One region of the Alteromonas sp. ABD4_190 genome, then DNA from elsewhere that is predicted to be linked to it. Evidence: predicted binding sites of a transcription regulator. Region 1 holds the regulator's gene; each other region holds the start of a gene.
What was found. The regulator MetJ, encoded in region 1, represses methionine synthesis genes. The targets are predictions, from matches to a motif close to TAGACGTCTAGACGTCTA.

Region 1 (9,348 bases):
ATAGTTCATTACTTGTTTTATCAAATGGTAACTGCGGGCGGCCTTGGTGGCAAAGTTTAATGCAGGTTTAAAACAACAAAGGCGCATTGATTGCGCCTTTTGTGGAGTGAATCATGCAAACATGACATCACTCTTGTGATAATTGTTATTTATTAAACGCCTGGACGCACACCTAGCATGTGACAGATAGCATAGCTCAACTCACTGCGGTTTAAAGTATAGAAGTGGAAGTGTTTTACCCCTTCTTTAGCCAGCACTTTAACTTGGTCCATAGCAATGTTAGCGCCTATTAAATTACGGGTTGCTTGGTCATCGGCATCAAGGCCGTCGAACATTTTGTGCAACCATCCAGGAACATGAACATTTGTGAAACCAGCAAATTTAACCAGTGTTTGGTAGTTGGTTACCGGCAATATACCCGGAACGATATCTAAGTCGACACCTGCTGCGGCAGCGCGGTCTCTAAATCGAAGGTAAACACTCGTATCAAAGAAGAATTGAGTTATTGCTTCTGTGGCACCTGCTTCTGCTTTGCGTTTTAGGTTTAGTAGATCAAACTGCGCATTTGGTGCTTCAGGGTGCTTTTCTGGGTAGGCAGCGACAGAAATATCAAAATCGGCAACGTCTTTTAGTAAGGCAACAAGGTCAGAGGCATACATTTCTGTTTTTTCTACTCCTGACGGTAAGTCGCCGCGAAGTGCAACAATACGGCGAATGCCTGAATCCCAGTAGTCTTTTGCAATTTGCTTTAATTCATCACGGCTTGCGTCGACACAGGTTAAGTGAGGAACGGCAGCAACGCCTGTTTGCTGTTGAATACGTTTTACCACATCGTGGGTTCTGTCACGCTCACCGCTATTGGCGCCGTAAGTAACCGACATGTAGCTTGGCTTTAACGGTGCTAGGCGTTCAACCGACTTCCACAGGGTTTGCTCCATGGCTTCCGTTTTAGGCGGAAAGAATTCAAAAGATACATCAATATCACGCAGCTCCGACAGGGACTGGTTTAATGCATCGATACCTTGTGCGTAAGAAACCATGGTTTATACTCTCAAAAATGTAATCTTATAGACGTTTAGACGTCTAAATTAAAGAATATATGTCTAGACGTCAAGAGGTTTACACTGCTCAATTGACCTTTTCGTGAACTTGTTTAGAATTTCTCTTCATAATATAAAAAGAGTAGACCGAGTTAGTACAATGGCAGAATGGAACGGTAAATATATTCACCCCTACGCAGAGCATGGGAAAAAGAGCGAGCAGGTAAAGAAAGTCACTGTTTCTATACCTATTAATGTGCTTAAAGCACTTACTGATGAGCGTACCCGCCGCCAAATCAATAATTTGCGTCACGCCACTAATTCGGAACTGTTGTGCGAAGCATTTTTACACGCGTTTACTGGCCAGCCATTGCCTAACGATGATGACTTGCGTAAAGACAATCCTAATCGCGTGCCGGCTGAAGCTAGGCGTATTATGGAAGAAATGGGCATTGACCCAAGCTTCGAAAATGATGTGTCTGAAGACGACTGATATTTAGTATTAAAGAGAAACGGCGCTGTGTTGTAAGGCTTTACTAGTTTATAGCCTACAACACAGCGCCGTTTTTTTATGTACTTGTATTCTTTAAGCGCACTTTTTAGCAAATATTGGTTGAGCGTTAACCCAACCTTTTTTAGCCTTGTGCGCCAGAACTTTATTTTTCTGGGCTTTCAGGTACTCGTGCAACACCCGACTCAATAGCCGCCTTAGATACCGCGGTAGCTATACGCTCGCACAGACGTGGGTCCATAGGTTTAGGAATAATATACTCCTTACCAAATGTCAGACTATCGCTTTTACTCGCGGCCAATACTTCCTGTGGTACAGGTTCTTTCGTAATAGCACGAAGAGCTTCAACCGCCGCCACTTTCATCTCATCATTAATGGCTGTAGCGCGAACATCTAAAGCACCGCGGAAAATAAACGGAAAGCACAGCACGTTGTTTACCTGATTAGGATAGTCTGAGCGGCCAGTAGCCATAATTAGGTCTTTACGCACTTCGTGAGCAAGTTCAGGCTTTATCTCAGGATCTGGATTAGAACATGCAAATACAATTGGGTTTTCAGCCATCAAAGAAAGCGCTTCTGGCGGTAAAACATCAGGGCCTGATACACCGACAAAGATATCTGCGCCTTCCATTACATCTTCAAGGGTGCGCTTATCAGTATTGTTAGCAAACAGCTTCTTGTGCTCAGTTAAATCTTCGCGACGAGTGTGGATAACGCCTTTTCTATCTAACATGTAGATACGCTCACGCTGGGCACCACACTTAATCAGTAGCTCCATACAGGCAACCGCTGCTGCTCCGGCGCCCATGCAAACAATTTTAGCGTTCTCTATATTTTTGCCCTGAATCTCTAGAGCGTTAAGCATACCTGCTGCGGTTACAATAGCGGTACCATGCTGATCATCATGAAATACTGGAATTTTACAGCGCTTAATGAGCTCTTGCTCAATTTCGAAGCATTCAGGTGCTTTGATGTCTTCTAGGTTAATACCGCCAAACGTATCAGCAATATTCGCCACGGTATTAATGAACTCTTCGGTCGTACGATGCTTTACTTCAATATCAATGGCATCTAGACCAGCAAAGCGTTTAAACAGAAGTGCTTTACCTTCCATTACTGGCTTTGAAGCTAATGGGCCTAAATTACCTAAGCCTAGTATCGCAGTTCCGTTACTGATAACCGCAACCAAGTTACCTTTGCCCGTATACTTGTAAGCGTTATCTGCATCCTCGGCGATTTCTCTCACCGGCTCGGCAACGCCCGGACTGTAGGCAAGAGCAAGGTCGTCGACGCTATCGGCTGGCTTAGATAGCTCTACGCGAATTTTTCCAGGTGTGGGTTTGGCGTGATAGTCGAGTGCGCGTTGTCTAAAATCTGACATGTAAAAAGGTATCCTTAGATGTAGGGTTCATCGGTATTTTTGTTCACGCTCTGTAGCTATTTTATTATCGTTGTAGTTATAGATAGATAAACATAAGCGCGTTACAACTAACTAATGACAAAAGTGATTATAAATAGTTGTTAGCACTAGTGTGGTACGTTGGAAACTGCAGACCTAGCGTTAACTCTTCCTGATTTCCCTAACATATCGCTGTTGATATAGGTCTAACATTTAGACCTGAATTTATATCCAAAAGCGCCACAAGCCTTAGCAGTTAAGCATTATTCATAAAATTAATGCTCACTATCAAGGTGCCGATCGCAACTCTAACACAGCCAATCACTGTGTACATATCTGATCAGAATTTTCAATTACCAATGTAGGGTAGGCATACTAATTAGACCAGTAAAATAAGTCTATAATTGTCATTCATAAAATTTATTTTTAAGTCTCACTTCATTTTGAAGGTGTATTATAGGCGCGGGTGCTAAGATGCTTATCGATTTATATTCGAAAAAACAGTATTGGATAATATTTCACAAAGATAGACCTCTTTATTTTCACTATTGTTTTTCTGATAAAATACGATAAATGGCCTCTCAAACTCGTTTTGAAGACAAAGAATATGACAGAGAAAAAACTAATCGCAGTGCTAACAGATGTGTGTGAAAACGTAAAATCTGACGATAATGGATTCGTATGGCTTACGCATTTAGGACCTTGGAAAGCGCCGAAAGTTATTGCCGTATTTAATACGGAGCAAGAGAAGCAGCAAGCATTGATTAACGGTTGGGATATGGACTTCATAAACCAGGTGAATATAGCCCTTGAATTTATTAAGTCTAGTCCAGCTGGAATTTATTTCGACAGTGAGGAAGCGTGTAAAAAACAAAGTAGAGGGGACTGGGAAAAGCACTTGGTAAGAGTCGAAAACCTTCATTAAGCATAATGAGCGCTTTGGTCTCAAATGTACGCGATATTGATATGATCAATTAGCTTTGATTAGAGGCGCTTGCATAAGTGGAAGCTATTCAATGTTAGTCTACTAACGTGAATAGTTATCTCTGGACAATAAAAAAGCGCCATGAAGGCGCTTTTTTCGAACTCGATATCAGGCTTACTTTTTGCCCAATGCACCGAAACGCTTCTTGAAGCGATCAACACGACCACCAGTATCAACGTTACGTTGCTTACCAGTGTAGAATGGGTGACATGAAGAACATACGTCTAGGTTAATGTCTTTACCAAGCGTAGAACGAATCTTCATTACGTTACCACATGAGCAAGTAGCTGTGATTTCTTCGTATTTAGGGTGGATATCTTGTTTCATTGGGTTACCTCAAATAATAAGGCCGTATCGCTATACAACCCGAAGTCGCACACCATACGTTACTTAGTTCAAATGATAAGTCGTTCAAAGAACAACCCATCGCAAAAAGAGCGGCGCATAATATAGGATGGATGTGGCATGATCAAGTGGTTTTTGCCCAATTGTTAAACAAAGCAGCTTGGCAAGAAGGCTACCCAAGAGAGCTAAACGAAAAACATTCCTTTTATGCTTTAACGTAAAGTATGTTTAAATATTTGTCTTTCAAGGCTAGGCCCATTAGCGTCAATAGTAAAATTGTGCGCTATAGCAAAATGTGTAGCTAACTGTTAGCAGCGCAAACTGCTGTAATATATGGGTCTGCAAGTAGCTTCAGTATTATTAGTTTCAATATAAGAAGCTTAGTAAGCGCATTACGCGCTGTAACAGCCATCAAATAAGGTAGAACGTTCGCAATGGCCTTTATCCAAGTTGCCGTGCCAGTGCCACTGCGCCAACTTTTCACATATACCCACGATAACGTACTCAGTGCGGGTGTCAGAGTGATTGTGCCTTTTGGCCCACGCAAATTGGTGGGTGTGGTCGTTGAAACCCTCCAAAAGCCTGAAAGTGAAATTGACAACGTCGACAAGTTAAAAGCTATCGAGTCGGTACTTGACGATAGCCCCATTATAGATGATGTGTTGCTGAAAATGGCACAGTGGCTGTGGCAGTATTATCACCATGCGCCGGGTGAAGTACTGCACGCCATGTTGCCTGTTTTATTACGCAAAGGCGAGTCGGCGGCTCCCACACCACAAGACATGTTAATGCTTACCGAAGAAGGTGTGCAAACGGCTGCAGAAACGCTATCGCGAGCACCTAAGCAACAAGCTTGCTTTGCTGCACTGGCTGGTGGAGCCTTATTAGCGTCGCAAGCGCGAAAGCAGTATGGTGCTCCTGCAGTTAAAGCGCTTGTTGAAAAGTCTTTGGTACGTATTGAAGAAATAACACCTGAATTTAAGCCAGGCAGCTGGCTTGCCTCGTTATCGCTTTCTGAAAAGCCAATTCCAGACACTGAGCAGTCAGTTGCCATTGCTGCGCTTAATCGTCAGCAAGGTAACTTCGCGGTAAGTTTACTTGAAGGGGTTACCGGTAGCGGTAAAACGGAAGTGTACCTTCAAGCCATTGAACCCTTACTGCGCGAAGGAAAACAGGTGCTTATTCTTGTACCAGAAATTGGGCTTACACCGCAAACCGTGTCACGCTTTGAGAAGCGCTTTGGCATTGCGGTGGGCGTTTTACACTCTCAGCTCTCTGATAAAGAAAGGTTAAACGTTTGGCAGCGGTCTAAAGCTGGCGAACTTGGTATTATTATTGGTACCCGCTCGGCTATTTTCACGCCATTACATAATCCAGGTATGTTGATTGTGGATGAAGAGCACGACGAGTCGTTTAAGCAGCAGGATGGGCTGCGCTACCACGCTCGTGATTTAGCTGCCATGCGTGCCAAGCAGCATAAGATTCCTCTTTTGCTAGGCAGCGCCACGCCCGCGCTTGAAACACTTAATAATGCGTTAAGCGGCCGCTATGCTCATTTACAGCTAACCAAGCGAGCGGGAGGTGCGAAAAGCACCCATCAGCATGTGTTGGACGCGCGCGACCAACCTATTCATTACGGCATTTCACAAGGCCTGTTAACGATAATGCGTCAGCACATTAACGCAGGAAATCAGGTGTTGGTGTTTGTAAACCGAAGAGGTTATGCGCCAGCGCTACTCTGTCATCACTGCGGTGAGACCGCAATGTGTAAGCGTTGTGATCGCCCTTATACCGTGCACAAAGCCCAAAACCGGTTACAGTGCCACCACTGCGGTGGCATGCGTTCAATGCCATCAAACTGCGAAGCGTGCCATCACAATGAATTAGTTACCGCAGGTACGGGGACAGAGCAAGTTGAGCAAGGGCTAGCAAGCTTATTTCCCGGCGTTAAACAGGTAAGAATAGACAGCGATACTGTGCGGGGTAAAGACAAGCTTCACCAAACCCTTGATGCTATTAATCGCCAAGAGTACCAGTTGCTGGTAGGAACCCAGATACTATCAAAGGGTCATCACTTTCCTCATGTCACTCTAGTAGCAGTGCTAGATTGTGATGGTGCCCTTTTTAGTGCCGATTTTAGAGCGCCAGAAAAGCTCGCTCAGCTTGTTACTCAGCTTGCTGGAAGAGCGGGGCGCGCCAGTAAACCTGGTGAAATGTGGCTTCAAACCCATAATCCTCATCACCCTTTACTACAAGATTTAGTGCACAATGGCTATGGGCATTTCGCGCGACACGCTTTAATGGAGCGTAAGGCAGCAGGGTTACCCCCTTTTATTAGCCAGTTTGTTATTCGCGCAGAGGCTACCGATAGCAGTTTGGCTTATCGCTTTCTACAGGAAAGTAAGCAGGTGTTTAATCAACAGCACGCCATTGATATAAACGGTCCGTTTCCTTGTTTAATTGAAAAGCGGCAAGGCAGGTTTCGGTTTATGCTGGTATGCAGCCATGAAAAGCGTGCGCCGCTTCACAATGCACTGCGTTTGGCACTGCCATTTTTACAGGCGTTACCACAGGCTATGAAGGTAAGGTGGTCGATTGATATCGATCCTACCGATTTCAGTTAGCTTGTTAGGTAGCAATACGTTAAAATTTTAGCAAGGTTGAAGAGGCTGAAACACCAGCCCTTCTAATAGACTTGGTATATGACGTTTTCTTACGCATACAAACAACGATAACAAGTAGGAATATTGCCGACTATGGCTCAACGCGATTATGTCTCTCGTGGACGCTCTCCTCAAAAAAAGAAGCCCGCTGGTAAAGGTAGAAAGCCGGCGACAAATACGCGAACAAACGCACAAGCTAACGCCCCAGTTTCTGGGAAGCTTCCTATCGTGCGTCTTATAGGCATTTTCGCTTTAGTGATTGGCTTCGGTGTATTTTTATGGTCGATAAAAGACAATGTAGAGGATGACGTAGATACTCAAGCTTCACGACCTGTTGCCCCGACAGAAGAGTCTTTACCTGAGTTGCCTGAAGAAGAATGGGAGTACATTAAGACCCTGCCAGGGTATGAAGTAGAAGTTGAAGTAAGAGAGCAGGAAAAGTCTGACAAACGCTATCTTATGCAGTGCGCCTCATTTAGAACCCGGGCCCAGGCTGAAGAGATGAAAGCTAAAATTGCATTTCAGGGTTTAGAAGCTCTTATCAGACACAGCACCGGCAGCAATGGCGATTGGTTCCGCGTTATTCTTGGCCCATATGAATCTAAGCGCGATGCGGAAAAAGCCAAGCATAGTCTGCGTAAGGTAAACATTGCCACATGCCAAATTTGGTACTGGAATTTGTAGCAGTTCATTGTAGGTGACACTTAATGCGCTGCATAGCGCGTAGCGGAAGTATGTATTTACAAGGAAGTATCAATGGGTTTTGCCATCACCGAACAACCAGATTACGCCGCTTATAGCATAGAAGAGCTTGAAGACGTTCTGGAAAATATCGATAAGCAGGCCTTTCCAGAGCGCTATCAGGCAGCGAAGAACGAGCTCGATTCTAGGCGAGCTACGCTGCCATTTGATGATGCGGATAGCGCCCTTCAAGACGATCACATTTCTCGACCCAAATGGTCTGAACTACACCTGATCACACGCATATCGAACATTACCTTTTTGGTACTTATCGGCGCTTTGTTTGTAACGGTTTTCACCAATTTTATCGTGATCAATGCTTGGCTAGACAATTCGAATTGGGCCATTGCTCTTCTCACTGTTGTTTATAGCGCCTTTTATTACCTCACTATTTTCGTTGATAAGCGACACGCACAGTTTGTGACTAAAGATTTGCGTGGAAAAATGACGTTACTTGGTATGCCGCTATTAGCCTTTTTCTTATGTTTTAGTTTCGTTGATACGGCATTGCCCTATACGCTTCACTTAATGTCCGACAAACAAGAGATAGAACGAAAATTTGCTTATGAAAAAGGAAGCGGCTCTAAACACTGTCGACACTCACTATTGCTAAAAGAGAGCGGAGCTTTGTCCGATGGGCGCTTATGCTTAGGGGAAAGCGAGCACAAACGCCTACCGAACAGAGGTTGGGTGTATGTAAAAGGTTATGAAAGTAGTTTTGGTTTTGACATCGAAAGTTATCGATTTCGCTAAGCCCAAATAGTAGGTACCTCTGAGCGCACATTCTTTTGTCTCACCCTTGAAATTAAAAAGCCTTCCCCCACTTATTTGTTATTGAATTATTACGCTGCTGCCTTAGTTCCGCGAAAAAGGTACATATAAAACGCAGCAGCGCCCAGCTAAACGGGGAAATAACGTGACAACGATTGTATCTGTACGACGTGGGAATCAAGTGGTAATGGCTGGTGACGGACAGGTATCACTAGGCAACACCGTAATGAAAGGGAATGCGCGCAAGGTGCGCCGTTTGTACCACGACAAAATTCTAGCGGGCTTTGCGGGCGGCACGGCCGACGCGTTTACGCTATTTGAGCGCTTTGAAGCCAAGCTTGAAGCGCACCAAGGCCATTTAACCAAGGCCGCGGTTGAACTTGCCAAAGACTGGCGGACCGATAGGGCGTTACGCAAACTTGAAGCCCTGCTTGCTGTAGCCGATGAAACAGCGTCATTCATCATTACCGGTAACGGTGACGTAGTGCAGCCAGAGCAAGATCTTATCGCGATTGGCTCTGGTGGTAACTATGCACAAGCGGCAGCTACTGCACTTTTAGACAATACCGAGCTAAGCGCTAAGGAAATTGCTGAAAAATCGCTGACCATTGCCGGTGATATTTGCGTATTTACTAACCATAGCCAAACGGTTGATGTACTAGATTACTAAGTAATAGCGAACGCTGTTATTGGCTTGTTGTCGCTCGTTTGCGTAGCAAGTACAACAAGTATTGTTAGAAAAGGGTTTATTCATGTCTGAGATGACACCAAGAGAAATTGTTCACGAGTTAGACCGACACATTATCGGTCAACAAGATGCCAAGCGCGCTGTATCTATTGCACTTAGAAACCGCTGGCGTCGTATGCAGCTTGAGCCTGAGCTGCGCCAAGAA
Region 2 (10,466 bases), 1.6 Mb from region 1:
AATGCGCTAACCCTTTGTGAAATTGCCGGTAAAGACATTCCTGTAACCAAAGGCGTAGGCATGCCGTGGGTAGGGCCTGAGTCTACCTATGCACACTTTGTGCACGGCGAACACGGTTTTGGTCATATGAAACCTGAAGCGCCTAAGACGGAACTAGACCCTCGCAGCTCTGCGCAGTTTATCGTAGACATGGCGCGTAAGTACCCAGGCGAAATTACATTAGTGGCAATTGGTCCATTGGGGAACTTAGCCCTAGCCCTTCGTCTAGAGCCAGAACTACCTAAGTTGGTTAAAGGTGTTAGCATTATGGGTGGCGCTGCGTTTGTACCTGGCAACGTTACGCCTGTAGCAGAAGCAAACATTTGGAATGACGCCCACGCAGCAGAAATCGTATTTGCGGCAGATTGGGAATTGACTATGTTTGGTTTGGACGTGACGAACTTCACGCCATTCTCGCCAGCTTTTGTTGAAAAGCTAGAAGAGAAAAACAATACGCTTGGCGGCTTTGTGAAAGAAAGCGCCCAGTTCTACATGGACTTTTACTCACAAAACCGTGAAGACCGCGTGTGCTTCTTCCACGATGCATTCCCTATTGCTCACCTTCGTCACCCAGAGCTATTTGAACTGACTGAAGGTCACGTTCGCGTTGGTACAGGTACACTTGATAGAGGCCAAACGGTGGTTGCGCCAACTGGTACAACACCTAGCCCGCTATGGAATGAAGCAAATACCATAAAGGTAGCGACTAAAGTTGACCATCAAAAACTGGAACAACTATTCATAGACACCTACGCTTTGTGATATGTTTAAGGGATTGTTAATGAACAATCCCTTTTTTATTTCAGCGTTAGGTTCAATCAATGCAATCAGCCCCAATCCCCGTTGATGAGGAAGAGCGTCTTGCCGAGTTGCTCAGTTACGACGTACTTGATACCGAAGCTGAACAGCTGTTTGATGACCTAACAGCGCTGGCCTCGCAAATTTGCGAAACCCCTATTGCACTTATTAGCTTAATTGACCCTGACCGCCAGTGGTTTAAGTCACGAGTGGGTTTGGATGCTGAAGAGACGTCCCGTGAAATTGCTTTTTGCTCTCATGCAATTTTGCAAGAAGAAGTGTTTGAAATATCTAACGCTACGATAGACCCTCGATTTCATGACAACCCTTTGGTAACAGGTGCCCCTGATATTCGCTTCTATGCCGGTGCACCACTCATAACACCTTCAGGTCACGCAATCGGCACACTTTGCGCCATTGACCGTAAACCCAAAACACTGACAGAAGCGCAGAAAGCATCACTTCAAACCCTAAGCAAATCGGTAGTAGCGCATTTAGAGCTAAAACGTAAAAACCGAGAACTAGAGCGCACCAGTCAATTTAAATCAGACTTTCTGTCTTACATAAGTCACGAAATCAGAACGCCACTTAACGCGATAAACACCTTTAGCCAGCTGCTTGAAGGCGAAGCTCAAAAGTTAAATTTACCCTCGTCATTTACTACACCACTTTCCCATGTGAGCCAAAGCGGTGAAAGGCTTTTAGAAATAGTAAACTCTGTTTTAGACATTAAGCAGATAGAAGCGGGAAAAATGCGCGTAATGCCGCGCGCTGTAAACACCAAAGATTTTTTCACCCACTTGTTTTCATTAACGAAGATCCGTGCTGAAGACAGCGGTATCATATTTTCTACAAATATTGATGACGCCGTGCCCGATACGCTGCTTTTTGACGACACCAAATTTGGACAAGTCGCGCTTAATTTGCTGTCCAATGCAATTAAGTTTACTGGTCGCGGTAAATCTGTGAAGGCGCAGGTAAAATATAAAAACGGTCAGGTAATATTTAATGTCATTGACCAAGGCATTGGTATTAGCGATGAAGACCAAAAGCGTCTTTTCACGCCTTTCGAGCGTATGGGAAATGCGCACCAAATTGATGGAACGGGTTTAGGCTTAAACATATCTCGACGCTTGCTCGAGCTTATGGATGGCACTATCAAAGTAAGCAGTAAATTAAACCAAGGTACGCGAATTAGCGTGACTTTACCTGCTGATGCTTTAAATGCTAACCAATTTGTTGAGGCTGAACCACGCAGTTTTGTGGCCCAAGTCAACGTTAGCAAATCCACCAATGTTTTAGTGGTCGAAGACCATTATATAAACCAAGTGGTTATTCAAACCTTATTCGAAAAACTTGGCGTGTCCCTTTCTGTAGTGAGCACTGGCGAAGAAGGTGTTGAATACGCCAAGTCTAATCCTGTGGATTTAGTTCTTATGGATCTTAACCTTCCTGGCATTCAAGGCGATGAAGCCACAGCTAAAATAAAAGGTTTCAAGCCAAATTTGCCTATTGTTGCATTAACGGCCGATGTGATAACCCAGCCAGAATATTTGCGTGAGCAAGGTCTTGATGATGTCTTGACCAAACCCATTGAGAGTAGTGAATTGGTTCGTGTACTTAATCAATATTTAGGTGAATCTGATCGTTAACTTTCTGGTTTAAAGCGAGTAAGGCCGTCAATCATGCAAATATACGTTTCACAGGAAAGCATGCAAGCTCGTGCTCAGTTGCGGAAAAAACTTCGCAATGCACGTCGTAAACTATCCTATGAACAACATGAGGATGCTGCTAAACGCATAGCATCACAACTTAATGTCCTGCCTTTACTCAACACCAGCACAACAATTGCGGGTTATTTAGTTAATGATGGCGAAGTCAATTTAAAGTACTACATCGATTGTGTTTGGCAAGCTTCAAGCAAAAAAAGATTCGCACTTCCTGTACTACACCCTGTATGCAGAGGGCACTTACTTTTCTTATGTTACAACCCAAACACCCAGCTTATTTGTAACAAATACAACATTGAAGAACCCGTGCTGGCTTGTGAAAACGTTATTCCTGTTACGCAGTGTGACGTTATTCTTATGCCCCTTGTAGGCTTTGATAGCAAGGGTAATCGTTTGGGTATGGGTGGTGGTTATTACGATCGCACATTGAGCTTCACTCAACACAAAACTGGTTTCCATTCGCCTTCAGAAAAACGTGCGCCAAAGTTGGTAGGCATTGCCCACGACATTCAAGAAGTAGATGCCCTACCTATTGCACCGTGGGATGTGCCGCTCGATGCTATCGTAACACCCACGCGCACTCTGCAATTTACTAAATCGTGATAGTCGCTATAACAAATTGAGCATACGAATTTGTGGGTTCATGTGCGCTTATACGTTACACTTGCGAACACGATAATTCGGAGAGTCACCATGGATCAGAACGCAAAAAAGCAAGCCGTAGCCAAAGCAGCCATCGAATATGTTGAAGCAGATAGCATTGTCGGTGTGGGTACTGGTTCTACCGTAAATTTCTTTATTGAAGAACTCGGTAACATTAAACACAAAATTGAAGGCGCAGTATCAAGCTCAGAAGCATCTACCGAGCGTTTAAAAGCCCTAGGCATTGAAGTGTTCGAGTTAAACGAAGTCAGCAACCTTTCGGTTTATATCGATGGGGCTGATGAGGTTACTGAACACAAGCATATGATTAAAGGCGGCGGCGCAGCTCTGACCCGCGAGAAGATTGTAGCCGGTGCCGCTACCACGTTCGTTTGTATTGTAGATGAAAGTAAGCGCGTGCCTGTTTTAGGTGACTTCCCACTTCCTGTAGAAGTTATTCCTATGGCTCGCTCTTTTGTAGCCCGTGAACTGGTAAAACTTGGTGGCGATCCTGAATACCGACAGGGAGTAGTGACAGATAACGGTAACGTTATTTTAGATGTACACAACCTTGAGATTCTTAATCCGCGCGAACTGGAACAAAAAATAAATAATATTCCGGGCGTAGTGACTAACGGTATCTTTGCGCTAAGAGGAGCGGATATTGTACTAAGTGCCACAGAAAGTGGTGTCGAAACCTTTAAGTGATACCTCTTAAAAAATGCTAAGTACAGCCAATGGCATAACAGAACAACCAGTATGCACGCGCCTTGGTGTTGCATTACAAAAAGTGTTACTTCTAAATAACGTATTCAATGAGTATAAACGGAACAGGCATTTTAGCCGTGGGTATCAAAGCGTTTTGGTGAAAAGCTACGCAAAATACTGCTTTTAACTTAGCGTGTTTTCTGTTAATTTCCGTTTAGACGTCTAGATGTCTTAAGTGATAGGTGTTTTTGCGGCTAGATGTATATATTGCTTAAGGTTGAAAACCTTTTTTATTAAAGCAAATAGCGTAATTAAAAACGCTAGACAGCAGGCGCCAGACCAGGCTCTATTGCAAAGAAAGTAGTGCATATTTAGATTATTCACTACTGAGAAAATCACAAGAGTCTATGGTTCGCACTGCCAGCAACCCAAATTAAATCAGCGAGAGATAGCGAGTTCATGAGCAAAGTTTCATTAGAGAAGGATAAAATCCGAATTTTGTTGTTGGAAGGTGTTCACCAAAGTGCTTTGGAAACACTACAAAGCAATGGGTATAGCAACATTGAATTTCTCAAAACCTCTCTTCCTGAAGATGAGTTGATAGAGAAAATCAAAGACGCCCACTTTGTTGGCATTCGTTCACGCACTCAAATTACTGAAAAAGTAGTTGATGCAGCACAAAAACTTGTTGCCATCGGCTGTTTCTGCATTGGTACCAACCAGGTTAACCTTGAAGCCACACAACGTCGTGGCATCCCGGTATTTAACGCCCCGTTTTCTAACACACGCTCTGTTGCAGAACTTGTTCTTGGGCAAATTATTCTTTTGCTTCGCCAAGTGCCTAGCAAAAACGCTAAGGCGCACCGCGGTGAGTGGGAGAAAACCGCAGTAGGCTCTTATGAAGCTCGCGGAAAAACCTTAGGTATAATTGGCTATGGTCACATTGGTACTCAGCTAAGTATTCTTGCTGAACATTTAGGCATGCGCGTTCAATTTTTCGATATCGAAGACAAGTTAGTGTTAGGTAATTCTGCTCAGGTGAAGTCGCTTGAAAAGCTACTTAATACCTCTGATGTGGTATCACTACACGTTCCCGAAACGCCGCAAACCCAAGATATGATTGGCGAGAAAGAACTGTCTCAAATGAAAAAAGGCAGCATTCTTATTAACGCATCACGCGGTACCGTAGTTGATATTGACGCACTGGCTAAGGCACTGGAAAGTGGCCACCTTAACGGCGCTGCCATCGATGTGTTCCCAGTAGAGCCTAAGTCTAACACTGAAGAGTTTGAGTCACCGCTTCGCGCGTTCGACAATGTTATTCTTACGCCACACGTAGGCGGAAGCACACAAGAAGCGCAGGAAAACATCGGAATTGAGGTGGCTGGAAAGCTAGCGAAATACAGCGACAACGGCTCTACGTTGTCAGCGGTTAACTTCCCTGAAGTATCGCTGCCCGAGCACACCGGTCGTTCACGACTTCTTCACGTACATAAAAACCAACCGGGTATTCTTACCCAAATTAACCAAGCGTTTGCAGAAAAAGGCATTAACATTGAAGCCCAGTATCTACAGACTAACGCGGAAATTGGTTACGTGGTTGTGGATGTTAAAGAAGACCGTGGCTATGAGGCATTGGCAGAGCTTCAACAAATTGATGGTACGATCAAGACTCGCATTCTTCACTAAAAAGCGCTTTTCTTCATTAGGCTTTTTTGAAGAACATGGAATAAAAAAACGCTGCAACATTGCAGCGTTTTTTGTATCTGTACTTTTGTTTTACTCAGCAATGCACTGGTTCTAGCGCCTATTCCAACAACACTATGGCATCAGTGTATAAAGGAATTACCTAGGTAAAACATTAAACCGCCTCACCGCACAACCGAGCAGTCAAGGCGCTTCAGTAAAGTTTAGAAGAAGTTGTAAACTAGGCTTACAGCAGTTTCAGTATCAAGCTTCTCTACATCGTCATCAACGTTGGTGTTGTGATCTAACTTAAATGAAAGACGCATAGAAAGGTTACCGCTAATGGTAGCAGTTAGGGCTGACTCAGCACGTGACTTAGTGTTGTCAGAACCCACTTCTGTACTCACTGTTTGAGTAAATTTAGCAGTATCAGAAATCTTCCAAGAATATGCTGATGATGCACGAACAATCATGCTATCAAGGTTTTCACCGTCTTGAGTTTCAATGAAAGAATAACCCGGACCGATTGAATATTCTAAGGTATGGCGCTTGTTTTGAAGAACCTTTTGGTTCCAACCCGCAGCTACAGTAGCCTGGTAGTTAAAGTTACTGAATCTGTCGTCTTCATAAGATGCGAAACCGAATAAACGGTTATCTGGGTTGGCAAGTTTGTAGTTACCCTGCGCTGAACCGAAGAACTTTTGTGCAGAAGTAAATTCAACATCTTCCCCGTCATCGCCTTCTACCGTCTCTTTCTTGTAAAGACCTTTAAGAATGTAGTCGTTACTCCACTTCTCGAGCTCTTGATGCGCTTGAATACCTGCGCTGATAGATGTTGTTTCAGTGTTACCTGACGTAGAGATGAAACCTAGTTCACCTTCCATTGTAAAAGGCTTAACTTCATCGTCTTGAGCGAATACAGCAGGAGAAAGGGAAATTGCAACTAGAGATGCAAGCGCTTGCTTTTTCATTGAACAATCCTATTGATTAACGGTCCATTCGTTGTACACGACACCTTTTGAACTACAAGGCGGTACAACACGAGTTTTAAAAGAAGTCTTTTCAGTAATGCCGCAAGGAAGACGACACTACAAACAATGGTGCGCAGTGTACATTTTCAAGCCTCTCAGTCAATGCGAACACGTTAAAAAGCCCTATTTAGACCGTTAATTTACACTAATTGACTAAAAGAATTGATAGACTAAGGCTACTGACGTTTCAGTACTTAACGCCGCAACGTCTTCAGGCGTGTCGGTTTCATGGTTCAATATAAAAGATAGCTTCATCGCTAAAGAGCCAAATACATTAGCTGAAAGCGAGGTTTCAGAACGGGACTTGGTATTTTCTTCACCAGCTTCTGTGCTCAGAAATTGACGCAGTTTGGCACCCGAGCTCCAGTGATATTTGTACTCGGCTGATGCGCGTACTATTACCCCGTCGTTAACAAGATTATCGCTGTCTTCTTCTGCTTCGATAAAGGTGTAACCTGGCCCTACACTATAACGAAACTCACTGTCTTCGTTTCGCCAAACGCGTTGTGACCAACCCGCGGCTAATGAAGCCCTGTGCTCATACCCTGTAAATTTATCGTCTTCGTAATCGCCATACATGAAAAGGCGGCGGCCAGGCGTAAGCAGTTTATAGTCGAATTGTGCGCTGGTAAAAAAGCGCTGTGCGCTTATGTCGCGCTGCGTGGTAGGCGTACCGCTTTCTTTGTACAGCAGCTCAGCAAAATAAATGCTGCTCCAGTTTTCAGTTTCATGGTCGGCATTCACTGCCGCTTTCACGCTGGCTGCAGATGTGTTGCCGGTATTAATTAAAACACCGAGCTCTCCGTCTAATGTAAAACGCGGTATTTCATCATCGGCATCGGGAGTGAAGTCTGCATGATAAAGCGTTTCAATGAGATCCCTCGCGTTTGCAGATAAACACACGCCAATACAAATGGCACCTACAACAACACGTGGCCGGAAGAGTTTTCTGAACATAATCTGGTTTTACGTCGAGCTTTATAGTTATTAGATTACGTCTAATTGAGACGCTTAAAATACCAATCCTATGGCGGAGCTTTGCTATGTTCTGCGATGTAGAGTACCTTACCGCATTAGTGCACTGAAAGCTCAGTGAATAAGCGACACAATTTTTGCTGTTTCTTGTTCAGCATATTCAATTGAGTTACTTATCACTTCCATGTCGAGACTTACTGTATTGGCTATTTCTGGTGTAAAAAGTTCAATGTCAGCATAATTTTCTTTATCAAGTTGACTAAGCGTTATACGACTAGCAATTGCAAGAACACATATATCAACATCAGAAGTATATTTTGCTTCATCGTTCATAAATGATACGGGATAAAAAAGACCAATAGGTAAGTGCCATTTTTCAAGTATGATACCGCTGCAATGCGCAAACGTAAAACCGAAATGAGCCAGTTGTTCAATATGTGGCAAGTCGCTCTTTTTCGCATTGCGGTAATCGTCATAAAGCTTAGGCTCTTTCTTCGCAACTATGAGTTCGCTCAGGTTTTGCAAAATACCCATCACGAAAAAGCGTTCGGCGCCACGTACATTCAGCCGCATGGCTAGACTCTTCGCCACCATCCCGCAATAAACAGAAGCATGCCAATGCTTGTCTAAATCAATTAGCAGTGTATCGAAGTGCTTAAAGGCAGTGGTTGCAGTTTCAGCAATAACCAAATTATAAAGGGCCTCGCCACCAATCACATTTATGGCTTTTGTTACAGATTCAATTTGAGAGGGGAAACGAAAAAGCGAACTATTGGCCAGGCGTAACACCTTAGCAGTTAGAGAGGGGTCGGCACTAACTAATACAGCAATCTCTTCGATACTAGAACGAGGATCATCTAGCGTTGAACGCAAGCGAACGCATATATCGGGTAACGTAAACGATTTCGCAGCATATGAAACATACTTATCTAACGGCATCAAAAAATTCTCTAACTTTTTTAACTTCTTTCAGGCGGCTCATTGAAAAGAGAAAACTGTTCGGTTGACTCTTCACTTTTAAGCTCTTGCGCTTTGCGTAACTTCGCCATTACTGCTTTTTCACGTCTTACACACGCACTGATTATTTTTCGTTTTGTCGCATCATCAACTTTAAGCCAATAGAGGCGTTCATCTCGACTTCTGTAACAGCCTTTACAAAACCCTCTTGGACCCGACTCGCAGACACCAATACATGGGCTTGGAATCTCGAAAAACTCAAGCTGTTGGGACTGCGCTTTAGGGTCCTTCATTCCAGGCTTGCCACCTTAATCATTAAGCGTTAAGCGCTGAAGTACTCAGCACTTCTTTAAATTAAAACGTATACCCGCAAATCTAGCCACTAGACATTAGCAGTAATATAATACATAAAGTGCACAAATGCGTGAATTTGCCGTGTCTACATGGCGGTCTTAGCATAGCATGAATATCAATCTACAAGAGTATATTCGATGGTAGAAACCACGCGCACTTTCTTTATGTGTGGATGATGACCGTCGCGACTAGAAATACTGAACTGCCCTTGGTTAGCGCGCTTAATTTTGCCCAACGTACTTTTTGAATCTTTGGCAAATTTTTCCGCAACCTCTCTCGCATTGAGCGTCGCTTCTTCTATCATTTCCGGCTTTACTTCGTTTAAGCGGGTAAATACATAGTCGGGCTGAGCGCGATAGCTTTGATCTGATAATACAATACCAGTTTTAATTAACTCCCCAATTTGCTGCATAAGCGCTCGCACCTTTTCAACATCATTTGAAAAGACAGTAACGGTTTGAATGGCACTGTAGCGAAATGGCGCTTTTTCACTACTTCCATATTGTTGCGCCAATTTGTCATTTATTTCAGGCTTTCCAATAGTAATGCTTTCTGCTGAAATACCCTTCTCTTCTAAAAAGTTAGCCACCTGAAGGCTATTCTTTTCGATATGTTCATACAGTTGAGGTAAGTCATTGCCCGCGTCGACAAATTGAATAGGCCAAATAACCTGATCAGCAATGTATTCTCGCTCTGACAATCCTTTTACGGTTACTACTCTATCCCACGTTTGCATATCGTTCATGGCAGAAGACACCTGAACACCAAGCAAAGACACAGCAACCACCATGCCCATTGCCATTACTATCGCCGCACCTAATTTCATTCGAATCTCCATTCTGTCTGTTTTCAACAGGATACAAGCGAATATAAGCTTTTCGGTTTCACAAAACGACACAAATGCTGACCAAAGGTGGCAAAAAAAAGGCCACTCAAATGAGTGGCCTAAAGAGCCCCTTAAGAGGGCAACGCTTGGGTAGACGGGAGAGTTAACCTTTACGTTTTAGCAAATAGTAAAATACGGGAGTAAGAATTAAGCCGAAGAAAGTGACGCCTATCATTCCAGAGAATACGGCCACGCCCATGGCTTGACGCATTTCTGCACCCGCGCCAGTAGAGATAACCATAGGTAATACCCCCATGATAAAGGCAATTGATGTCATCAAAATCGGACGTAAACGTAAGCGGCTTGCCTCTTTAATTGCCGCAAGCGCATCCATGCCGCTGTCCTGCAGCTCTTTAGCAAACTCGACAATAAGGATGGCGTTCTTTGTAGCAAGGCCGACCAATACAATTAGACCAATTTGGGTGAAGATATTGTTGTCACCACCGTAAATCTGAACACCAATAAGGGCGCTCAATAAGGTCATAGGAACTATCAGTATAATTGCCAGTGGTAAACGAAGGCTTTCATACTGTGCAGCTAGTACTAAGAACACAAGAAGCACAACCAGTGGAAATACAAACGCTGATGCATTACCGGCTAATATTTGCTGGTAGGTCAACTCTGTCCACTCGTAGGTCATGCCAAGTGGCAAGGTTTCAG
Region 3 (10,466 bases), 1.5 Mb from region 1:
CTAGACATCGAAGCAAGCCCAGCAAAAACCAAAAGCAAAAAACGTAAGTGGAGAGAAATCGAAGCGCTACAAGATCGCTACAAATTAGAAAAAGAACTGGCCGAACTCGACTGTGGGTTCGAGTACGAGCTAGAAACACTGGAAAGATAAAACAAAGGCCGCCTGTTACACAGGCGGCCTTTTTACTTTCTAGTGTGCTTTAGATACTTAGCCTAAAGCTAATACTATACCTGCCAATTGATGGGGTCTTTGCCCTTTTCAATAAGATATTGGTTAGCTTGGCTGAAGTGTTTGCAACCTAAAAAGCCTCTGTGTGCTGAGAGTGGCGATGGATGAGGTGCATGTAAGATTAGGTGTTTTTCACGGTCTATGTGCTTGCCTTTCTTTTGCGCATGGCTTCCCCAAAGAAGAAACACAACGTTTTGGCAGTGCTCGTTGACCACATCGATAACCTTATCGGTGAAGGTTTCCCATCCCCATTTCGCGTGGCTATGCGCTTTGCCCTGCTCAACGGTCAATACGGTATTAAGTAGCAATACCCCTTGCTCCGCCCATGACGTCAGCGTGCCGTGATTAGGCTCGGTGAAACCAACAATATCGGTCAATAGCTCTTTGTACATGTTTTTAAGCGATGGAGGCGTTTTAACACCCGCTTTTACCGAAAAGCAGAGACCATGGGCTTGATTAGGCCCATGGTAAGGATCTTGACCTAAGATCACGACTTTAACTTCATCTAGCGGTGTGTATTTAAGTGCATTGAATACATCAGGCTGAGGCGGGTAAATAACGCTTCCCGACTCTCGCGCATGCTTCACGCGCTCAAGCAATTCAACAAAATAGTCTTTTTGCTTTTCATCACTAAGCGCGCTTTGCCATGTTGGAACCGATGGTGTCATTACTTAAGCAAATCCATCATGTGCTGTTTAAGCGCATCGTAAGAAGCAGGTAAGTCTACCGCTAGGCTGTCTTCGCCCGCTACGTCAGCCAACGCTTTAGGTAGGCTAATAGGATTACCTAACACGTTTTCTACTGTCTCTCTGAACTTAGCTGGGTGGGCCGTTCCTAAGAACAAGCCTATTTCACCCTCTTCTAAGTCGTGACTTACTGCGCGATAGGCAATAGCGGCATGTGGCTCGCTGGTATAGCCCTGCTGCGCTAGTTGACGCATTGCAAGCTGCGTATATTCTTCGTCAACCATCTCTCCTTTAAGACACGATTTGTCGATATAACCACGCTCTATAAGCGCCTCAATACGAGGCCAGTTGTTTGGCTGACTAACATCCATCGCGTTAGACATAGTTGCAACAGTTGCTTTAGGATCCCACTCGCCAGTTTTAAGGTAGCGAGGCACAGTATCGTTTAGGTTAGTTGCAGCGATAAAACGCTTAATAGGTAGACCCAAAGATTTAGCAATCATGCCTGCGGTCAGGTTACCAAAGTTACCGCTAGGAACTGATATAACAAGCTGATCGCGCTTCTCTTTAGGCAGCTGACTTACCGCTTCAAAGTAGTAGCAAACCTGCGCTAGTAAACGGCTGATATTAATTGAGTTTGCTGAGTTTAGATGAAGACCTTCGCGTACATCAGGATCATCGAATGCAGTTTTAACCAACGACTGGCATGCATCAAAGTCAGACTCTACTGCAACAGTGTGAATGTTACCGCCAAGCGTGGTGAATAGCTTTTCTTGTAGCGCGCTGATCTTGCCTTTAGGGAACAAGATAACCACATTGATGTTTTCAATACCGTGGAATGCATGAGCTACAGCCGCGCCAGTATCACCTGAGGTCGCGGTTAAAATAGTTACTGGCTTGCCCTCGCTAATACGCGACAGGGTTTGCGCCATGAAACGGCCGCCGAAATCTTTAAACGCCAGCGTTGGGCCGTGGAAAAGCTCTAGGCAGTACACGTTATCGTTGACCTGCTCGACTGGCGCACCAAAAGCGAATGCCGTTTTAACAATTTCTTCTAGTTCGCCATTGTTCAGTTCATCGCCGATAAGCGCGCGAAGTACTTCAATACTGCGCTCTACAAATGGCTTTTCTAACAATTCGTCAATGTTATCTAGGGTCGGAATATGCTCTGGAAAATAAAGCCCTTGGTTTTTGCCTAAGCCACGCTTAACGGCTTCAGCAAAATTTGCTGTGTCCGATGAATCTTTTAAATTTACCAATTCCACTTGCTGTTACCTTTTTATGTGGGCAAATACTCTGCCCTTTAAATCTTTTAAAAATCACTGTGCTTTTACAAGTTACTACGACTTTAAGAAATCATGTACCTTAAAGAAACCATGTACCTTTGAGAAATCATGTGCTTTTAACAAATAATAGTACCTTGGCTTGGTATTTGGCACACATGGCTAAAGCCGTCTTCATTTTGAATGTAGTTCGCGGTTAGATATGTTGCGACTTCTTCCGCTTGCGCCTTACTTGGACATACAGCAAACACCGTTGGCCCCGAGCCCGAAATGCCGAATGCAAGCGCCCCCGTTTGCTCACTGAATGCACGCGCTTCATCAAAGCCAGGCAGTAGCGATTTTCTGTAAGGTTCGGCTATAACATCGTTCATTACCGACGCTGCCAAATCAAAGTTCCCCGCATGTAAAGCGTGAACAAACACGCCTAACTGTCGACCAAAGGTTAGCGCCGTCGCCATATCCACCTGCTTTGGCAAGATATCGCGAGCAGCCGCTGTCGATACGCTAATACCCGAATAACAAACGGCATAGTACCAATCGTCGTTCAAAGGCAATGATAGCGTGACCGGCACGTTGCTACCCGTCATTAGCGTCATGCCTCCCAAGTAGCACGGTGCTACGTTATCGTAATGCACGCTGCCACTTATTTGGCCTTCTAGCTCGCCCATCATTATAAGCAATGTATCTTCATCAAACGGGTTGTCAAAGAAAGCATTAAGCGCTGCGAAAGCTGCAACGATTGAACTAGCACTCGAGCCTAAGCCACTTCCAATAGGCAAGTTTTTGTGAAGGGTCAGAGCTACAGGAGAAGTCGGTTTTCCAGACTTTTCCATTTGCTCACAAAAGTAGTGGTAGCACTTAGTGACGATATTGCTATCTGCATCGCCAGGAAGTTTGTGAGCAAAGCGTCCGACGGTTTCTAACGAAAATGATTCTGCCGCTTTTATTTCAACTTCATCACCAAGCTTAGTGCCGTCAACTGGGGCAAGCGCTGCGCCCAATACATCAAAGCCTAGGCTTACATTTCCAATTGAAGCTGGCGCAAAGGCCGTTAATGCTTTCATATTATTTCTCTTACTTCGCATGCAACTTAACGCGATAAATCACTGGCCTAAGTCGCAGCTTCGAATTTCTTACTTTAGCCGCTTATTAACTATGTTAAGCAAGCTAAGCGTTATTTAGCCCTTAGTGCGCCATTTGTTTCCACGGCATAGTGCGCAGAATGTCAGCAAACACCCCTGCTGCCGTTACCGTACCACCCGCACCGTACCCTCTGATTACATAAGGGATTGGGCTGTAGTAATCGCTGTTAATAGCCAGTGCGTTTTCGCCATCTTTTACCTGTGAAAGCGGGTTGCTTGCTGGTACAGCCTGGACGCTTACTTTGCATTTTCCGTCTTCAATGCTGCCGATATAGCGAAGGACTTCACCTTCTGCCTTTGCCGCCTCAACTTTTTCATTCATCGCAGCATCTAACTCAGGAAGCTGGCGCATAAATTCGTCGATAGAACAGTCTTCTGCAAATCCCGCTGGCAGTACCGACTCAATTTCAATGTCAGATAGCTCTAACGCTAAATCGGCTTCACGGGCCATAATAAGTAGCTTACGCGCTACGTCCATGCCGCTTAAATCGTCGCGAGGGTCTGGCTCTGTAAAACCGTTTTCTTTGGCGGTTTGCGTCGCTTGCGACAAGCTCATGCCCTCTTCAAGCTTGCCGAATACGTAAGATAGGCTGCCTGAAAGAATACCTTCAAAACGGTGAAGCACATCACCTGCGCTGAATAGTTTTTGTAGGTTATCGATAACAGGAAGGCCCGCACCTACTGTTGTCTCATATAGATATTGGCGGTTTGTAGTGAGTGCCGTTTTACGCAGCTTACGGTAGTAAGACATAGCGGAAGTATTAGCCTTTTTATTAGGCGTTACTACGTGAAAACCGCTTTCCATCATATCTACGTATTGCTGTGCAATCGCTTCGTGACTGGTACAGTCAACAATCACCGGGTTCACCAGACTATTGTCGTTAGCGAACTGATGTAGACGTTCAACACTCAATCCTTCGCTTGCCGATTCAAGTGCAGATTTCCAGTCACCACTTAAATCAATACCTTGGCTGTTCAACAGCAATTTACGGCTATTTGCTATACCGTAAACGCGCAGCTGAATATTACGTTTTAAAAGTGCTGGCTGTTGTTTTTCAATCTGACCTAGCAGTTCAGTGCCTACATTGCCACACCCTACTAGGAACACGTCGATGGTATGGCGGTCAGAGAAAAAATTCTGGTGAATGACTTTTACTGCTTTCTTAGCACGCTTACTTTCAATTACCGTTGAAATAGAGCGCTCTGAAGAGCCCTGAGCAATAGCAACGTTGTTTACTCGCGCTTGGGCTAGCGAGTTAAAGAAACGCGCTGCCAACCCTTTGGTTTGACGCATACCATCACCAACCAAAGTAACAATGGCCAGGTCATGACGTACTTCGATAGGGTCTAGCAATTGGTTTTGAAGCTCAAGCGCAAAGGCATCTTCAAGTAGCGTTAACGCCCGGCTGGCGTCTTTGCTTTGAATACAGAAACTGATTGAGTATTCTGACGATGACTGAGTAATAAGGCTTATTGAAATATTGGCGTTAGACATCACCTCAAATACACGACTTGCCATGCCAACCATGCCTTTAAGACCAGGCCCTGCAACGTTGAACATGGTGACGTTATCAAGCTGCGAAATACCTTTCACCGACGTCCACACTTCGCTTTTCTCATTACTGATTAGCGTACCAGGCGCTGCCGGGTTTAAGGTATTTCTTATCAAACAAGGGATGTGGTGCTGTGCAATTGGGCCGATAGTTTTAGGGTGAAGTACTTTTGCGCCAAAGTAAGACAGTTCCATCGCTTCTTGATAAGTAAGTTTATCTAGCAGTACTGCACCTTCCACTTGGTTCGGGTCAGCGTTGTAAACACCGTCTACGTCTGTCCAAATTTCACAACAGTTTGCATCAATACACGCGGCTAGAATGGCCGCCGAATAGTCTGAACCGTTGCGCCCAAGCGTGACTTTTTCGCCCGCTTCGTTAGCCGCCACAAACCCCGGCATGACAAGAAACTCACTGCCGTCAGTGGGCACATCTGAAAAACGTGCCTTACTTAGCGATACGTCGGCAATACTGTCTAGATAATCGCCCTCAGCAAGTACATATTTAACTGGGTCGATAACGCGGTTTGCAATACCTTTAGCCGATAGCATAGCGCTAAAAAGCGTCACCGAGATGTACTCACCAATACTTAGAATACCGGCAGCAACGTTGTCTGGCGCAACTCCGAGAAGTTTTATGCCTTCAAGGTGCTGTTTTAATACTGATAAGTGACCAGCAATAAATTCCACCACGCTTGCGTGCTCAAACCCGTCGAACTCATTGTTAAGGTCGTTGGCAATGCCGGTAACCGTATCGTTCAACTTATCGAATAATGGCTGGAAATCTTCACCCGCGGCTGCTTGTTCACAAAGTAGTGAAAGCGCGTTCGTCACCCCTTTTGGGGCAGAAAGTACAACCGCAGCACCGTCGGTTTGGTGGGTTGCCGTGCTAATTTCCATAACGCGCATGTATCGCGGTGCATCGGCTAGAGAAGAACCCCCAAACTTTAAGACTTTCATATGCTGCTCCTTAAGGTTACGCATGCTAAAACGTGTGTAAAAAAAAGCCCGCTCTGTGTTAGGCGGGCTTTCGTTGTCTTTTGCTTACTTGCACTAGTCAGCGACCGCCCTTTTTAAGGTGGTAATTAACATAATGGTGGTGCGAGTAAGTAGAATCTTTTTCATACAAGCAATTTGCCGTATAGACGTCTATAAGTCAACCGCAGTTTTCACCACACTGTATTGCAAAATATGAAACACTCTTTAACTAATATTTCTTTTTAAGGTACAAACAGGAAATTAAGCAATTTCTTAACTGGCTTGCTAGTACTCTAATAGCTTTAAAACCTGCTTATTTCTGTAGTCATTCAAACAGAACTCATCCATTGAAAACCTACTTTATTCCAAACTCGCCTTCAAAAATGGGGCTGTTGCACTTTGTTGAACCTTAGCAACCTCCTCTGGGCTACCTTCAGCAACGATTTCTCCTCCCTCATCAGCAGCGCCTGGCCCCATATCTATAATGTGATCGCAAGCCCCAGCCACCTGCATATTATGCTCAACCATCACTACCGTATTCCCTGCTTCAACTAAGCTGGTTAAATGCTGCATAAGTAGCGAAGTGTCTGAAAGGTGTAAACCGGTTGTAGGTTCATCAAGGACGTATAGGGTATTAGCATTTTGAGCGCGCTTAAGTTCTGATGCTAATTTAATACGCTGCGCCTCGCCGCCTGATAATTCGGTGGCACTTTGCCCCAAGGTTAGATAGCCAAGCCCTACGTTCATTAGCGTTTGAAGGCCCCGCGTAATGACTTGATTACTATTGAACACAGATAGTGCTTCTTCAACCGTAAGCGATAATACATCAGCGATAGAATGTTCGCTGTAACCAACTTCCAGTACGTTATCGTTAAAGCGCTGACCGTTACAAACGGTACAGGGGGAATAAACACTCGGCATAAACAGTAGTTCTACCGATACCACACCCAAGCCTTCACAATGTGGGCATCGTCCTTTTGCAACGTTAAACGAAAAATGACCCGCATCGTACCCACGGGCTTCCGCTTCTTCGGTTGAAGCAAATAAACTTCTGATTTGATCAAATATGCCGGTATAGGTTGCCAATGTTGAACGAGGTGTCCTGCCGATGGGAGACTGATCGACCACAACTATACGACTTAACTCATCAAGCCCGCTTTCAATAAAGCCTTGCTGCGGCTCACTTTCGTCTAAAAACGTGTCTTGAGCGAGAAGATAGTTGGCGTCGGTAAGCAGTTCTTTCGTTTTTCTCGTCTCTTTCGTTTCTTTCGCTCGCTTCTCTTCTTTCTCGACTGGACTTAAACCGTCTTTGACTAACTCAACTAATGCTTGGCTAATTAAACTCGACTTTCCAGAGCCTGAAACGCCTGTAACACAGGTCATCACACCAAGTGGAATATCAATATCAACATGGCTGACATTATTCCTAGACACGTCTTTTAAACGCAATACCCCTGATGATTTCAGCTTTATACGCTGGCTTAGGGCTTTATTGTTAAAAACATAGTCTGCCGTTGGGGAGTTTTTTATGCTTGCTAAATTCTTAACCGGCCCACTATAGACAAGCTTACCTCCGTTCACTCCCGCTTTCGGTCCTACATCTACAACCCAATTGGCCCCTTTAATGACGTAAGGATTGTGCTCAACAACAAGCAACGAATTTCCCGTTTCGGTAATATTGTGAAGCGCATGAATAAGCCCTTCTACATCGCGAGGGTGAAGACCTGATGAGGGTTCATCCATCACAAAGACAACGCCAAATAAGTTTGATTTAAGTTGTGTCGCCAGACGCAACCGCTGTAGCTCACCTACTGAGATACTTGTTGTACTTCTATCTAACGAAAGGTAATGAAGGCCAAGCGCTATTATGGGCTTCACTCTTTCAATAATGTCGCCCGTAATATTGCGTATTACCTGACCACGCTCTGAAGTATCGCCTTTGACTGAATTTTTTAACGCCTGAAGCTTTTCGTAAACTTGCTGTAGTGGCAGCCTTGAAAAATCAATAATATCTAAGCTATCAATTTTTACTGCCAGCGCATTTTGCTTAAGCTTTTTTCCACGGCAAACAGGACATGCTTCAACAGATATAAAGGGAGCAATTCGCTGCTTCATCTTCTCTTTTTGAGACGTTTTGAAGGTATCGAGCACATGACGTCGCGCGCTGATAAACTTGCCATTGTAGCTGGCAGGTTCGCCCTCTCGCTGTGCTTTTCGGGTTTGCGCTAGGTTATAGTTTCGGTATACAGGTAACTGAGGCATATCGTCGGTGTATAAGATCCAGTCACGCGTTTTTTGAGGCAGTTCACGCCATGGAATATCAACATCGATATCTAGCGATAACAGTACCCTTACTAGGTTTTTGCCCTGCCACGCACCAGGCCAAGCTGCCACAGCGCCCTCACGTATGGTGAGACTGTCGTCGGGTACAAGGCGATGAGCTTCTGTGTCAAAAACTTTTCCAATACCGTCACAGTGTTCACATGCTCCTTCAGGCGTATTAGGAGAAAACCCGTCTGCGTAGACAATGTTCTGCCCTTTGGGATAATCCCCTGCCCGGGAATAAAGCATTCGCAGGCTATTAGAAAGCGTGGTGATACTGCCAACGGAAGAACGAACGGAAGGTGCGCCACGGCGCTGATGCAGGCCCACAGCAGGCGGTAATCCCTCAATCGCGTCTACGTCAGGTTTCTCCACCTGCTCAATTAGCCGTCTGGCATAAGGTGATATTGAATCTAAATAACGATGCTGAGCTTCTGCGTAAAGCGTACCGAAAGCCAAAGAGGATTTTCCTGAGCCAGAAACACCGGTAAACATCACCACTTCATTTCGCGGTATATCGATACTGATATTTTTTAAGTTGTGTACTCGAGCGCCGCGTACGTGAATTTTTCCCTCATCATTGTGCACTTCATCACCTGCATATCACCTTTATTAAAGAATATTTAGATACAGGCGCTGTATTTCGATCACTATTTTTGCGAGGGCGCTTCAACTGTCTGAAACAAGGTGTTGAGCTAAAAAATCCACCAGCAGCCTAATTTTAGGTGCAACATTTCTGTTTGAAGGAAATACCGCCCAAATAGCCTCTTGCTTGTCTTTGTACTCGGGAAACAGCTCTATTAGCTGACCTGAGGCTAGTGCTTTACGCACGTAAAACCCGGGCAGTTGTGCAATACCTAAACCAGCAATTGCGGCGCTACACAGGGCATTCCCGCTGTTATACCGAACCCTTCCCTGCACTGGAATTGATTGAATTTTATTATCAATAAGTAAACGCCAATAGGGCTGTGACCCCACCAGCAGCGAGTGCGCTTTTAACTCTTCAATACTTTTAGGCTGTCCTTGCTCGTTAAAATAATCCCTACTTCCGCAAACAAATAAATGTCGGGTAGCCAGCTTTTTAGCAACCAAGGTAGAGTCTTCTAATTTGCCAATGCGTATAGCCAGATCGAGGCCTTGCTCGACAATATCAAGCTTTTCATTTGAAAAGGTGCATTGCACACTAATGCCGGAATACTTTTGCATAAAGGTATTGAGCAAAGGCGCGATGAAGGCTTCGCCGAAAGCGACGGGCGCGGTAAGCTTAATTAATCCTTGCGGCGATGCTTGCAGTGCGCTCACCGCTAGCTGGGCATCTTCGAGCGCTTTTAGAGCAGGCATTGCCTGCTGGAAGTATTGCATGCCCGCTTCTGTGAGGGATACGCTTCGCGTTGTGCGCTGTAATAGCTTAACGCCTAGCTGCTTTTCAAGTGATGCGACTTTACGGCTTATCTGCGCAACTGACGTATCAAGCTTATTTGCAGCCCCTGTAAAATTGCCAACATCAGCTACGGCACAAAACTCTGCGATTCCCTCTAGATATTTCATTATCGCCACTCGTTAGTTTAGCGTTGTTCAACACAGCGCTGGTTTATTTAAGTACATTCTATTTTGCCAAATCAATTATTACAATTATGAAAAAGTGTTTTACTTAAAATGTATTTATCATTAGTAATCCGTCTCCTATACTTTGGCCTATAAAACATCATCAAAATATTTATGATTGAGGAGTCATTACATGGCGTCATTCAAAGATTCGTTGCAAGAAGGTCAAACCCACATTAAATCAAAAGCTGCGGTGGCGTGGGGCCCAGGTGAGCCGTTAAAGATGGAAGAAGTTGACGTAGAGCTTCCTAAGAAAGGCGAGGTACTTGTACGCATTGTTGCGACGGGCGTGTGCCACACTGACGCATTTACGCTGTCCGGTGATGATCCTGAAGGCGTATTCCCTTCAATTCTTGGCCACGAAGGTGGTGGTATTGTTGAAATGGTGGGCGAGGGCGTTACCAGTGTAGAAGTTGGCGACCACGTTATCCCTCTTTATACCGCCGAGTGTGGCGAATGTAAGTTCTGTAAATCAGGTAAGACTAACCTTTGCCAAGCAGTGCGCGAGACGCAAGGTAAAGGCCTAATGCCAGATGGCACAAGTCGTTTTTCTAAAGATGGCGAGCCAATTTATCACTATATGGGCTGCTCAACGTTTTCTGAGTACACAGTTCTACCTGAAATATCGCTAGCGAAAGTAAACAAAAATGCGCCGCTAGACGAGGTTTGCTTG

Region 2: a site for MetJ is predicted at 4,125-4,142, ahead of serA (phosphoglycerate dehydrogenase). Genes of this name have one in related genera too.
Region 3: a site for MetJ is predicted at 6,023-6,040, ahead of thrA (bifunctional aspartate kinase/homoserine dehydrogenase I). Genes of this name have one in related genera too.

What each region holds. Positions count from the first base shown of each region.
Region 1 is NZ_JBSWWN010000001.1:2,601,465-2,610,812, forward strand. Features, by position in the region: gene metF (methylenetetrahydrofolate reductase) at 153-1,040, opposite strand; gene metJ (met regulon transcriptional regulator MetJ) at 1,201-1,533, shown strand; gene ACXAFM_RS11480 (malic enzyme-like NAD(P)-binding protein) at 1,697-2,932, opposite strand; gene ACXAFM_RS11485 (hypothetical protein) at 3,558-3,875, shown strand; gene rpmE (50S ribosomal protein L31) at 4,050-4,262, opposite strand; gene priA (primosomal protein N') at 4,715-6,904, shown strand; gene ACXAFM_RS11500 (SPOR domain-containing protein) at 7,037-7,627, shown strand; gene ACXAFM_RS11505 (hypothetical protein) at 7,700-8,437, shown strand; gene hslV (ATP-dependent protease subunit HslV) at 8,601-9,125, shown strand; gene hslU (HslU--HslV peptidase ATPase subunit) at 9,208-9,348, shown strand, end outside.
Region 2 is NZ_JBSWWN010000001.1:963,976-974,441, forward strand. Features, by position in the region: gene ACXAFM_RS04270 (nucleoside hydrolase) at 1-801, shown strand, start outside; gene ACXAFM_RS04275 (ATP-binding protein) at 861-2,489, shown strand; gene ACXAFM_RS04280 (5-formyltetrahydrofolate cyclo-ligase) at 2,523-3,170, shown strand; gene rpiA (ribose-5-phosphate isomerase RpiA) at 3,261-3,917, shown strand; gene serA (phosphoglycerate dehydrogenase) at 4,377-5,606, shown strand; gene ACXAFM_RS04295 (DUF481 domain-containing protein) at 5,828-6,574, opposite strand; gene ACXAFM_RS04300 (DUF481 domain-containing protein) at 6,788-7,591, opposite strand; gene ACXAFM_RS04305 (HDOD domain-containing protein) at 7,724-8,548, opposite strand; gene ACXAFM_RS04310 (DUF1289 domain-containing protein) at 8,569-8,859, opposite strand; gene ACXAFM_RS04315 (SIMPL domain-containing protein) at 9,036-9,746, opposite strand; gene ACXAFM_RS04320 (efflux RND transporter permease subunit) at 9,910-10,466, opposite strand, start outside.
Region 3 is NZ_JBSWWN010000001.1:1,084,141-1,094,606, forward strand. Features, by position in the region: gene ACXAFM_RS04790 (DUF3545 family protein) at 1-150, shown strand, start outside; gene ung (uracil-DNA glycosylase) at 225-896, opposite strand; gene thrC (threonine synthase) at 896-2,179, opposite strand; gene thrB (homoserine kinase) at 2,317-3,261, opposite strand; gene thrA (bifunctional aspartate kinase/homoserine dehydrogenase I) at 3,383-5,848, opposite strand; gene ACXAFM_RS04815 (excinuclease ABC subunit UvrA) at 6,227-8,776, opposite strand; gene ACXAFM_RS04820 (LysR substrate-binding domain-containing protein) at 8,858-9,736, opposite strand; gene ACXAFM_RS04825 (S-(hydroxymethyl)glutathione dehydrogenase/class III alcohol dehydrogenase) at 9,927-10,466, shown strand, end outside.